Regions from separate parts of the Stappia sp. G46H5W genome, predicted to be linked through region 3. Evidence: predicted binding sites of a transcription regulator. Region 3 holds the regulator's gene; each other region holds the start of a gene.

Region 1 (3,274 bases), on a different contig from region 3:
GACGAGATCTCCCGCCAGATCCTGACCGCTGCCACAGAGGCCGCGGCCCAAAACCAGCGCGCTTTCCTCTGGGAGCTTGGGCTGATGATCGTGCTGGTCGTCGTGATGGCGTTGATCTTCGTCGGCGTCTACCGCTCCATCGCGCCGCCGCTGGCGCAACTGGTCGGTGTCATGCGCCGGCTTGCGGCCAACGACACCAGCGTCGAGGTGACCAGCGTCGGCCGCCGCGACGAGATCGGCGCCATGGCCGGGGCGGTGGAGATCTTCCGCGAGAACGCCATCGAGCGCATCGAGCTGGAGCGGAACCTGCAGCAGGAGCGCCTGCGCGAGCGCGACCGGCAGTCGGCCATCGAGACGATGATCGCCGGCTTCCGCGGCAGCGTCTCGTCGACCCTGTCGACGGCAGGGGCCAAGGCCGGCGACATGCGCTCCTCGGCCGAGACGCTGGAGGAAGGGGCGAGCAGCGCCGCGACCGACGCATCCGCCGCAAGCTACGCCACGCAGACGGCGTCCGGCAATATCCAGGTGGTCGCCGCGGCCGCTGAGGAGCTTTCCGCCTCAATCAGCGAGATTGCCGATCAGACGGCCAAGGCGAGCGGCCTGATGGCTTCGGCCGCCGAGCGCGCTCAGCTGACCAATGCCGAAGTCGCCTCCCTGTCGCAGGCGGCCGAGCAGATCGGCTCGGTGGTCAACCTGATCCGGGACATCGCCGAGCAGACCAATCTGCTGGCGCTGAATGCCACGATCGAGGCCGCGCGGGCCGGCGAGGCGGGCAAGGGCTTTGCGGTCGTTGCCAGCGAAGTGAAGAGCCTTGCCGGCCAGACCGCCAAGGCGACGGAGGATATCGCCGCACAGGTGACGGGCATCCAGGCCTCGACCCGAGGTGCGGTGGGCTCCATCGGCGAGATCGCCAGCGTCATGACGAATATCCGCGAGCTGACCACAACCATCGCCGGTGCGGTGGAGCAGCAGCGCGCGGCGACGCAGGAGATCGCCAACTCGGTGATTGCCGCCTCGGACGGCACCGACACGGTGGCGGACAACGTCACCTCGGTGACCTCCGCGATCGAGCGTACCGCCCATTTCGCCGGAAATGTCAGCGCGGTCTCCTCGAGCCTTGCGGAAGTGACACAGCAACTCGCGGGCGAGGTCGAGACGTTCCTGGCGGATATCTCGGTCGATCTCGCCGCGCGGCGTGCGCAGGTGCAGGGGCAAATGCGCGAGGCCGTCATCGTCACCGTCATGGGGCGCCGCTACCGGGCGCGGGTCGAGGAGGCGGACGTGCATGAAGCCGCCGTTTCCGCATCGGCCCGGCTGGAGCTCCGGCAGGCCGTCAAGCTGCAGCTCGCGGACGGGCAGGTGCTTGCGGCCATCGTCGCCGGGGGCGAGGGCGGGCGCTACACGCTGCGCTTCGATCAGCCCGCGCCGGCACTGGTGGCGCTCGTCGCGGCCTGATCGTTTCTCGAATAACAAAGGCGTCAAAAGCCAAGAGGGAGGGGCGCGAGCAATTGCGCCCCTCCAATTGACGGGACAAGCTGCTATATATGGTCCAAAGAGAGAACAGAATCGCGGGTGCCAACGGTCCGCGCGATGTCAGTTCCGTGACCCAGACCCGTCGAGACACTCTCCCGCATGGCCAATCATCCTGCCGATACCCGACAGTTCCCCCAAGGCTCCGCACCGGGGCAGGCGGAGCATGAGGCGCGGGGCAGCGACCTGGAGCGGGTGAGCGGCGGCAGCGGCATTGCCGCGCGTGCCCGCGCGGCGCTGGGGCCGCGTCCGCCCGAACCCGGCTCCTATCTCGATGGTCTCAACCCGGAGCAGCGCGAGGCGGTCGAGACGCTGGACGGTCCGGTCCTGGTGCTGGCGGGTGCCGGCACCGGCAAGACCCGCGTCCTGACGACGCGTATCGGCCATATCCTGGCAACGCGCCGGGCCTTCCCGAGCCAGATCCTGGCGGTGACCTTCACCAACAAGGCCGCTCGTGAAATGAAGGAGCGGATCGAGCGTCTGATCGGCGAGAGCGCGGAAGGCATGCCGTGGCTCGGCACGTTCCACTCGATCTGCGTCAAGATCCTGCGCCGGCATGCCGAACTGATCGGCCTGCAATCCGGCTTCTCGATCCTCGATACGGACGACCAGATCCGCCTGATCAAGCAGATCATCCAGGCGGAGGGGCTGGACGACAAGCGCTGGACGGCGCGCGCCTTCGCCAGCCAGTTGGACGGATGGAAGAACCGCGGCCTGACGCCCGACCAGGTCCCGGAGGGCGAGGCGCGCTCCTTCGGCAACGGCAAGGGCCGGGCGCTCTACGAGCAGTACCAGGAGCGGCTGTCGATCCTCAATGCCGCCGATTTCGGCGACCTGCTGCTGCATGTGATCACGCTGTTCCGCAACAATCCGGACGTGCTGGCCGAGTACCAGAACCGCTTCCGCTTCATGCTGGTGGACGAGTATCAGGACACCAACATCGCGCAGTATCTGTTCCTGCGGCTGCTGGCGCAGGGCAACCGCAACATTTGCTGCGTCGGCGACGACGACCAGTCGATCTACGGCTGGCGCGGCGCCGAGGTCGACAACATCCTGCGCTTCGACCACGACTTTCCCGGCGCCAAGGTGATCCGGCTGGAGCGCAACTACCGCTCCACCAGCCATATCCTCGCCGCAGCCTCGCATCTGATCGCACATAACGAGGGGCGCCTGGGCAAGACGCTGTTCACCGACGTCGTGGACCCGGAAGGCGAGGAAGTGCGCGTCAGCGTCGCCGCCGCCTGGGACTCCGAGGAAGAGGCCCGCGCCATCGGCGACGAGATCGAGGCGCTGCAGTCCAAGGGGCACAGCCTCGACAGCATGGCGATCCTGGTGCGCGCGTCCTTCCAGATGCGCGAGTTCGAGGACCGGTTCGTCACGCTCGGCGTCAACTACCGGGTGGTCGGCGGCCCGCGCTTCTATGAGCGCATGGAGATCCGCGATGCGATGGCCTATTTCCGCTGCGTGGTGCAGCCGGCCGACGACCTCGCCTTCGAGCGGATCGTCAACACGCCCAAGCGCGGCCTCGGCGAGGCCAGCCTGAAGCTGGTGCATGCCTATGCGCGGGCGAACCGCATCCCGCTCATGCAGGCGGCCTCCGACCTGTGCCAGACCGAGGAACTGAAGCCCAAGGCGCGCACGACGCTGCGCATGCTGCTGGCCGATTTCGACCGCTGGCGCGACCTGGTGCCGGCCATGTCGCATACGGAGCTGGCCGAGATCATTCTCGACGAGAGCGGCTATA
Region 2 (3,274 bases), on a different contig from region 3:
CGAGCGCGCGCACCATCAGGTCGGCGCCCAGAACCGACAGGCGATCGTGCAGCTCGCCGGCCGTCATGTCCTGTCCGATCGCCAGCTTTTCGGCCATGTAGACCGGACCGGTGTCGAGCCCGGCTTCCATGCGCATCACCTCGACGCCGGTTTCCGCGTCGCCGGCCATGATCGCGCGGTTGATCGGGGCCGCACCGCGCCAGCGCGGCAGCAGCGAGGCATGCAGGTTGAGGCAGCCATGCACCGGAATGTCGAGCACCGCCTGCGGCAGCAACAGGCCGTAGGCGACGACGACGGCCGCATCGGGGGCGAGCTCGGCAAGGGCGGCGCGCTCCTCCTCGCTTTTCAGCGATTGCGGGCAGCGCACAGGAATGCCCAGCGTCTCCGCTGCCTGATGCACCGCCGACTTGCGCTCCTCCATGCCCCGGCCCGCCTTGCGCGGCGGCTGGGTGTAGCAGGCGACGACATCGTGACCCTGGCCGACGATCTCCATCAAGGTCGGAACGGAAAACTCCGGCGTTCCCATGAAGACGATGCGCAAGGTCATGATTTCTCCTTCGAACGGGCGAGCGGGGCTCGGCTTTCAGGGCTTTGAACGTATCAGGCGAGGCGCTTCATGCGAGGCGCTTCATGCAAGACCGGGCAACAGGGCCTTGAGGCTCGTCACCATCATCTCCATGGCGATGGCAGCCAGGATCATGCCCATCAGCCGGCTCATGATGCTGATCGCGGTGCGACCCAGAACCCGCGCCAGCAGCGGCGCGGCGAGAAAGGTGACCGAGAGCACGGCGACCATGGCGGCGAGCGCCGCCACCAGGGCGACCTGCTGCCCCGCTCCGCTCGCCTGCTCGCGGAAGATGACGATGGTCGAGATCGAGCCGGGCCCCAGCAGCATCGGCACGGTCAAGGGGTAGATGCCCGGATTGTCGACGCTCTGGTGATGCTGCTTTTCTGCGTCCGTGCCGGCCTGCGCGCTGCTTTCGCCGCCATGCAGCATGGACAGGGCGATCAGCAGGATCAGCAGCCCGCCGGCCAGGCGAAAGCCGTCGATGCTGATGCCGAACAGCGACAGCAGCGCCTCGCCGCCGAAGAAGACGACGAGCGAGCCGGCAACGAGGCCGAGCGTTGCGGTCAGGGCGACGGCGCGCTTGCCGGCGGCATCACGGTCGCCGGTCAGCGCCAGGAACACCGGCAGGTTGGCGACCGGGCTCATGATCGCGAAAAGCGCCGCGAAGACCTTGAGGAAGAAGGCGATGTCCATGCGTCCGGCTCCCGGGTCGCAGGTTCAGGCTGCAGCGCGGCTCAGGCCTTTTCGGTCAGCCGCGCCTGCTTCTGGAACTTCTTCACGACGCGGTCGCGCTTCAGCTTGGAAATGTGGTCGATGAACAGCACGCCGTTCAGGTGGTCGATCTCGTGCTGCAGGCAGGTGGCGAGCAGGCCGTCGGCCTCGATCTCGCGCTGCGCGCCCTCGCGGTCGAGGAAGCGCAGGCCGATGCGCTGCGGCCGCTCCACGTCCTCGTAATATTCCGGGATCGACAGGCAGCCTTCCTGATAGACGGAGCGCTCGTCGGATTCCCAGACGATCTCGGGGTTGATCACCACCATCGGAGCGGGCGTCTCGCCCTCGCGCGCCACATCCAGCACCAGCATGCGCGTCGGCACGCCGATCTGGATCGCGGCCAGCCCGATGCCCGGCGCGTCGTACATGGTTTCCAGCATGTCGTCGGCCAGCTGGCGCACCGCGTCGTCGACGCTGGCGACCGGCTCGCTGACCAGGCGCAGCTTGGGATCCGGCAGGATGATGATGTCTCGTTTCGTCATGGTGCTGAAATATGGGAGAAGGCCGCCCGCGTCAACGCGCGGATGCGCCCGGAACGCACGATTTCCGCGGTTTACGGCCCCTGCGAGAGAGCCGCCGGCGTCATGCGCGCCCCCGGCGCTCCTCTGCCCGCTCGCTGTGCCCGGTTGCCGCCCCCCACGCCTGCGCCGTTTCGCGGCAGCGACAAATGTTCTATCTTTGTTTCCATGGAGACGATTCTCTTCACCCTGCTCGGCCGGCCCGTGTCGCTCGGCGAGGCGCTGATCGGCGCCGCCTTGCTGCTGCTCGGCGCAGCGGTGCTGACGCTCGTCTCGGTATCGCGGCAGGCGGGCCGGGCGCGCGATGCCGAATGGCGGGCCGCCGAGCATGCGCGCGAGCTCGAGGCGCGGATCGCCGACCTGCTCAAGGTCCAGTCCGAGATGACCGGCCGGATGCAGACCATGGCCGAGGTCTTCGGCTCGCGGCAGGGCGACCTGATGCGCGCCGTCAACGAGCGGCTCGACGGCATGAGCCACAAGCTCGGCCAGTCGATGGCCGAGACCACCCGGCGGACCCATGACGGGTTGCGCCACCTGCACGAGCGGCTGGCCGTCATCGACCGGGCGCAGGCAACGATCCGCGACCTGTCCGGCCAGGTCGGGGCGCTGCAGTCTATCCTCGACAACAAGCAGGCGCGCGGCGCCTTCGGCCAGGGCCGGATGGAGGCGATCGTCCAGGACGCGCTGGCGCCGGGCGCCTTCAGCTTCCAGGCGACCCTGTCGACGCGCGTGCGGCCCGACTGCCTGATCCACTTGCCGAACGGCGCCCCGCCCCTCGTCGTCGACGCCAAGTTTCCGCTGGAGGCCTATAACGAGCTGAAGCAGGCGGAAGGGCCGGAACCACTGAAGCAGGCGCGCGCCCGGTTTCGCCGCGACATCGGCAAGCACCTGACGGACATTGCCGAACGCTATCTCATTCCTGGCGAGACCCAGGACACGGCCTTCATGTTCGTGCCGTCCGAAAGCATCTTCGCCGAGATCCACGAGCACTTTTCCGATCTCGTCCAGAAGGCACACCGGGTCCGGGTGGTCATCGTCTCGCCTTCGCTGCTGTTGTTGTCGATCCAGGTGGTGCAGTCGGTGCTGCGCGATGCGCGGCTGCGCGAGGAGGCACACCGGATCCAGGCCGAGGTCGCCCATCTCGTCGCCGACGTCGACCGGCTGGACGAGCGGGTCCGCAAGCTGCAGCAGCATTTCGGCCAGGCCGGCCGCGACATCGAGCAAATCCTCATTTCGACCGACAAGATCGGCAAGCGCGGCCGCAACATCGGCGATCTCGACCTCGCCCCGCCGCGCGGCGAGCAGGCTTTAGACGGCACCACCGACCGGACGGACCGGGCCGGCGCGCCGGCGACCGAGCCGCGCGGGCACCGGGACGAGGCGGCACGCCCCCTGCCCCTGGCCGGACTTCACGATC
Region 3 (3,274 bases):
ATCTCGGCATTTCCGGTGCCTCCATCGCAACGCAGCGCGCCTTCCTGATGATCGTTCTGGTGTTTTCGGGGCGCATCTTCTCGCGGCGGGCCCTGACGCTGCGCAATGTCGCGATTGCCGTCCTGCTGATCCTTGCGATGCTGCCGGAAGCGCTGCTCGATCCCGGTTTCCAGATGTCCTTCGCCGCCGTGATTGCCCTGATCGCCGCCTATGAGGAAATAACCCGGCGGCGCGCAGCGCGCGAGCGCCAGGGGCCGATGGCGCCGCCGGGTCGTGGGGGGCTGCTGCAGGCCGCGACATCGGGCGCTGCGGGCTGGTTCTGGGGGCTTCTCTTGACCTCGCTGATCGCGGGCCTGGCGACAGGTGCCATCGGCGCCTATCACTTCCACCGAATCTCGCCGCTCGGTACGCTCGGCAATCTGCTGGCAATGCCGGTGGTGACACTCGTGGTCATGCCGTTCGCGGTGCTGGCGCTGGCCCTGCTGCCCTTCGGGCTGGAGGCCTTGCCGCTCGCGGCGATGGGCGCTGGCATCGATCTCGTGGTGGCGATGGCGAGTTGGGTCAGCAACCTGACGCCGGAGGACGGGGTGATCGGCGCGCCCTCGCTTGGCGGAACGCTACTGGTGGTGGCGGCAGGGCTTGTCGCCTGCCTCGCGCCGCGGGGATATCGCCCAGTCGCCCTGCTGCCGCTCGCCGCCTCCGTCCTGCTTTATGCCCTGCACCGGCAGCCGGACATGCTGATCTCGGCCACCGGCACGACCATTGCCGTGCGCGATGCGGTCGGGGCCTTGCGCGTTTCATCGCGCCCGAGCGGGTTCCTGCCGGAGGTCTGGTTGCGGGCGGAAGGCATCAGTGTGCAGCACCACGGGAACCGGCGTATCGCGGCCGGCGACCTTCGCTGCGACAAGCTGGCCTGTCTGGTGCGCGCGCATGGTCCGCCGGGGGCGGGTGCCGGGCACGGTGCCTCCGCAAATGCACCGCCGGGACTGGTGGCAGGGCCGGGACCGGAGCCCGTTGCAGCGGGGCAAGGCCCGCCTGCACTGCTGGTCTCGCTGGTGCGCGACAGCGCCGCCTTCGAAGAGGATTGCCGCAAGGCCGACATCATCGTCTCGGCGCTGATTGCCCCGCCCGATTGCCGGGCAAGGCAGGTGTTCGATGGGGCGCGACTTGCCCGGGACGGTGCTGTCGCGCTCTATTTCAGTGCGCCAGGCGCCTCGGCCGCATCTCGATCAACGCCCGCACTGCCGCCGTCGACCGCGCCGCCCTCATCGATGGCAGGTGGCACGCTCGCCGTCACAGTACGTCCGAGCTACGGGTCTCGCAGGCCCTGGACGCCGAGATAGCTTGCCGGCGAAAACCCGTCAGGCGTATGCCATAGCCGTCAGTAGCGGCGGAACAGCGAGACGAGCTTGCCCTGGATGCGCACGCGTCCTGGACCGAAGATGCGGGTTTCGTAGGCCGGGTTTGCGGCCTCCAGCGCAACGGACGCGCCCTTCTTGCGCAGGCGCTTCAACGTCGCTTCCTCGTCGTCGATCAGGGCGACGACGATGTCGCCGCTGTCGGCGCTGTCGGAACGGCGGATCACCACGGTGTCGCCGTCGAGAATGCCGGCCTCGATCATGGAATCGCCGCGGACTTCCAGTGCGTAGTGCTCGCCGTTGCCGAGCAGGTCGGCAGGCATGGCGATGGTGTGGCTGTGGGACTGGATCGCCTCGATCGGTACGCCGGCGGCGATGCGGCCCATGACCGGGATCTCGACGCTGTCATTGGCCGCGGGCGGTGGGGCAGGGGCCGTTTCCACCGGCGGCGTCTTGCCGAGAGATCCTTCGATGACGGAGGGCGAGAAGCCCAGGCCGCGCTGCGAGGCAAGGCCGAGCGCAACCGATTCCGGCAGCTTGACGATCTCCAGCGCCCGGGCGCGGTTCGGCAGGCGGCGAATGAACCCGCGCTCTTCCAGCGCGGTGATCAGCCGGTGGATGCCGGACTTGGACCGCAGATCGAGCGCGTCCTTCATCTCGTCGAACGAGGGAGGAACACCGGTTTCCTTCAGCCGTTCGTGGATGAACAGGAGCAATTCGTGCTGCTTGCGCGTCAACATGCGCTTGGGTCCCCCGCTCTGGCTCGCAAGGCCTGGCCGATATCGGCCGGCTGCTGCCGATCGCTGCCTGCGACTCAGGTTATGTACAAATCATGAACATAGTCTAACCGTTCCTGCCTTGTTCCACAATGCCCATAGGGAACGAAACGGGAAGCGGTAGGGCGCGGGGGCGGCTCAGCCCTGCGGCAGGCGCAGGACCGGCACCGGCGTGCCGGCGGGCAGGGGGGGCGCATGGGGCGGGCGCACCACCAGCGCATCGGCGCGGGTGAGCGTTGCCAGCATGGAGGAGTCCTGCCGCTCGAACGGGGCGACACGCTCCGTGCCGTCGTCCTGGCGCAGGATGCGCGCCCGCAGATAGTCCTCGCGCTGGTCGTTGTCGCCGATATCGGCGGTCAGCGGCAGCAGTTCGGCATCGCGCCGGCGCGGCGGGCGGCCAAGCAGGGCGTCGATCAGCGGACGCAGGAAAAGCACGCCGCAGACGAGGCTTGAGACCGGATTGCCCGGCAGGCCGAGTACGCGCATGCCCTCGATGCGGCCGGCCATCAGCGGCTTGCCCGGCCGCATGGCGATGCGCCAGAAGCCGAGTTCCATGCCGGAGGCGGCAAGCACTTCCTGCACCAGGTCGTGGTCGCCGACGGAGGCCCCGCCAAGCGTAACAAGGATTTCGGCCCCGGCGGCTCGCGCCTCGGCGATCTTCTCCGCGATATGCTCGCGCCGGTCGGAGGCGATGCCGAGCTGCAGCGGCTCGCCGCCGCAATCCTCGACCAGGGCGGCAATGCCGGCATGGTTGGAAGCGATGATCTGATCCGGCCCCGGCTGCTCGCCCGGCTCGACCAGTTCGTCGCCGGTGGCGAGGATCGCCACCTTCGGCCGACGGCGCAGCTCCAGCACGGGATGGTTCATGGCCGCCGCCAGCGCAAGGCGGCGATAGTCGAGCCGCGTTCCGGCGGTGAGCAGCACCTCGCCAACCTTGAAATCAAGCCCGGCGGGCCGCACGAACTTGCCCGACGGCGCGCTTTCCAGCGCGGTGACGCGCTCGCCGTCGCGTGTCGCGTTTTCCTGGATCAGGATTGTGTCGCTGCCTTCGGGAAGCGGAGCGCCGGTGAAGATGCGCACGGTCTCGCCCGCCCCGATGGCGCCGGTGAAGGCGCGGCCCGCGGGGGCTTCGCCGATCAG

The links. The regulator LexA, encoded in region 3, represses DNA repair genes until DNA is damaged. The targets are predictions, from matches to a motif close to TGTTCNNNNTGTGTTCNG.
Region 1: ACVJ6E_RS11635 (UvrD-helicase domain-containing protein) is a predicted target of LexA. The motif match lies at 1,546-1,563, and genes of this name have one in related genera.
Region 2: ACVJ6E_RS21360 (DNA recombination protein RmuC) is a predicted target of LexA. The motif match lies at 2,008-2,025, and genes of this name have one in related genera.

Annotation. Positions count from the first base shown of each region.
Region 1 covers NZ_JBZFLL010000003.1:302,977-306,250, reverse strand. Annotated here, with positions in the region: gene ACVJ6E_RS11640 (methyl-accepting chemotaxis protein) at 1-1,455, shown strand, start outside; gene ACVJ6E_RS11635 (UvrD-helicase domain-containing protein) at 1,633-3,274, shown strand, end outside.
Region 2 covers NZ_JBZFLL010000007.1:124,615-127,888, forward strand. Annotated here, with positions in the region: gene fmt (methionyl-tRNA formyltransferase) at 1-541, opposite strand, end outside; gene ACVJ6E_RS21350 (MarC family protein) at 629-1,261, opposite strand; gene def (peptide deformylase) at 1,303-1,821, opposite strand; gene ACVJ6E_RS21360 (DNA recombination protein RmuC) at 2,026-3,274, shown strand, end outside.
Region 3 covers NZ_JBZFLL010000002.1:628,939-632,212, forward strand. Annotated here, with positions in the region: gene ACVJ6E_RS08580 (ComEC/Rec2 family competence protein) at 1-1,343, shown strand, start outside; gene lexA (transcriptional repressor LexA) at 1,382-2,098, opposite strand; gene ACVJ6E_RS08590 (molybdopterin molybdotransferase MoeA) at 2,273-3,274, opposite strand, start outside.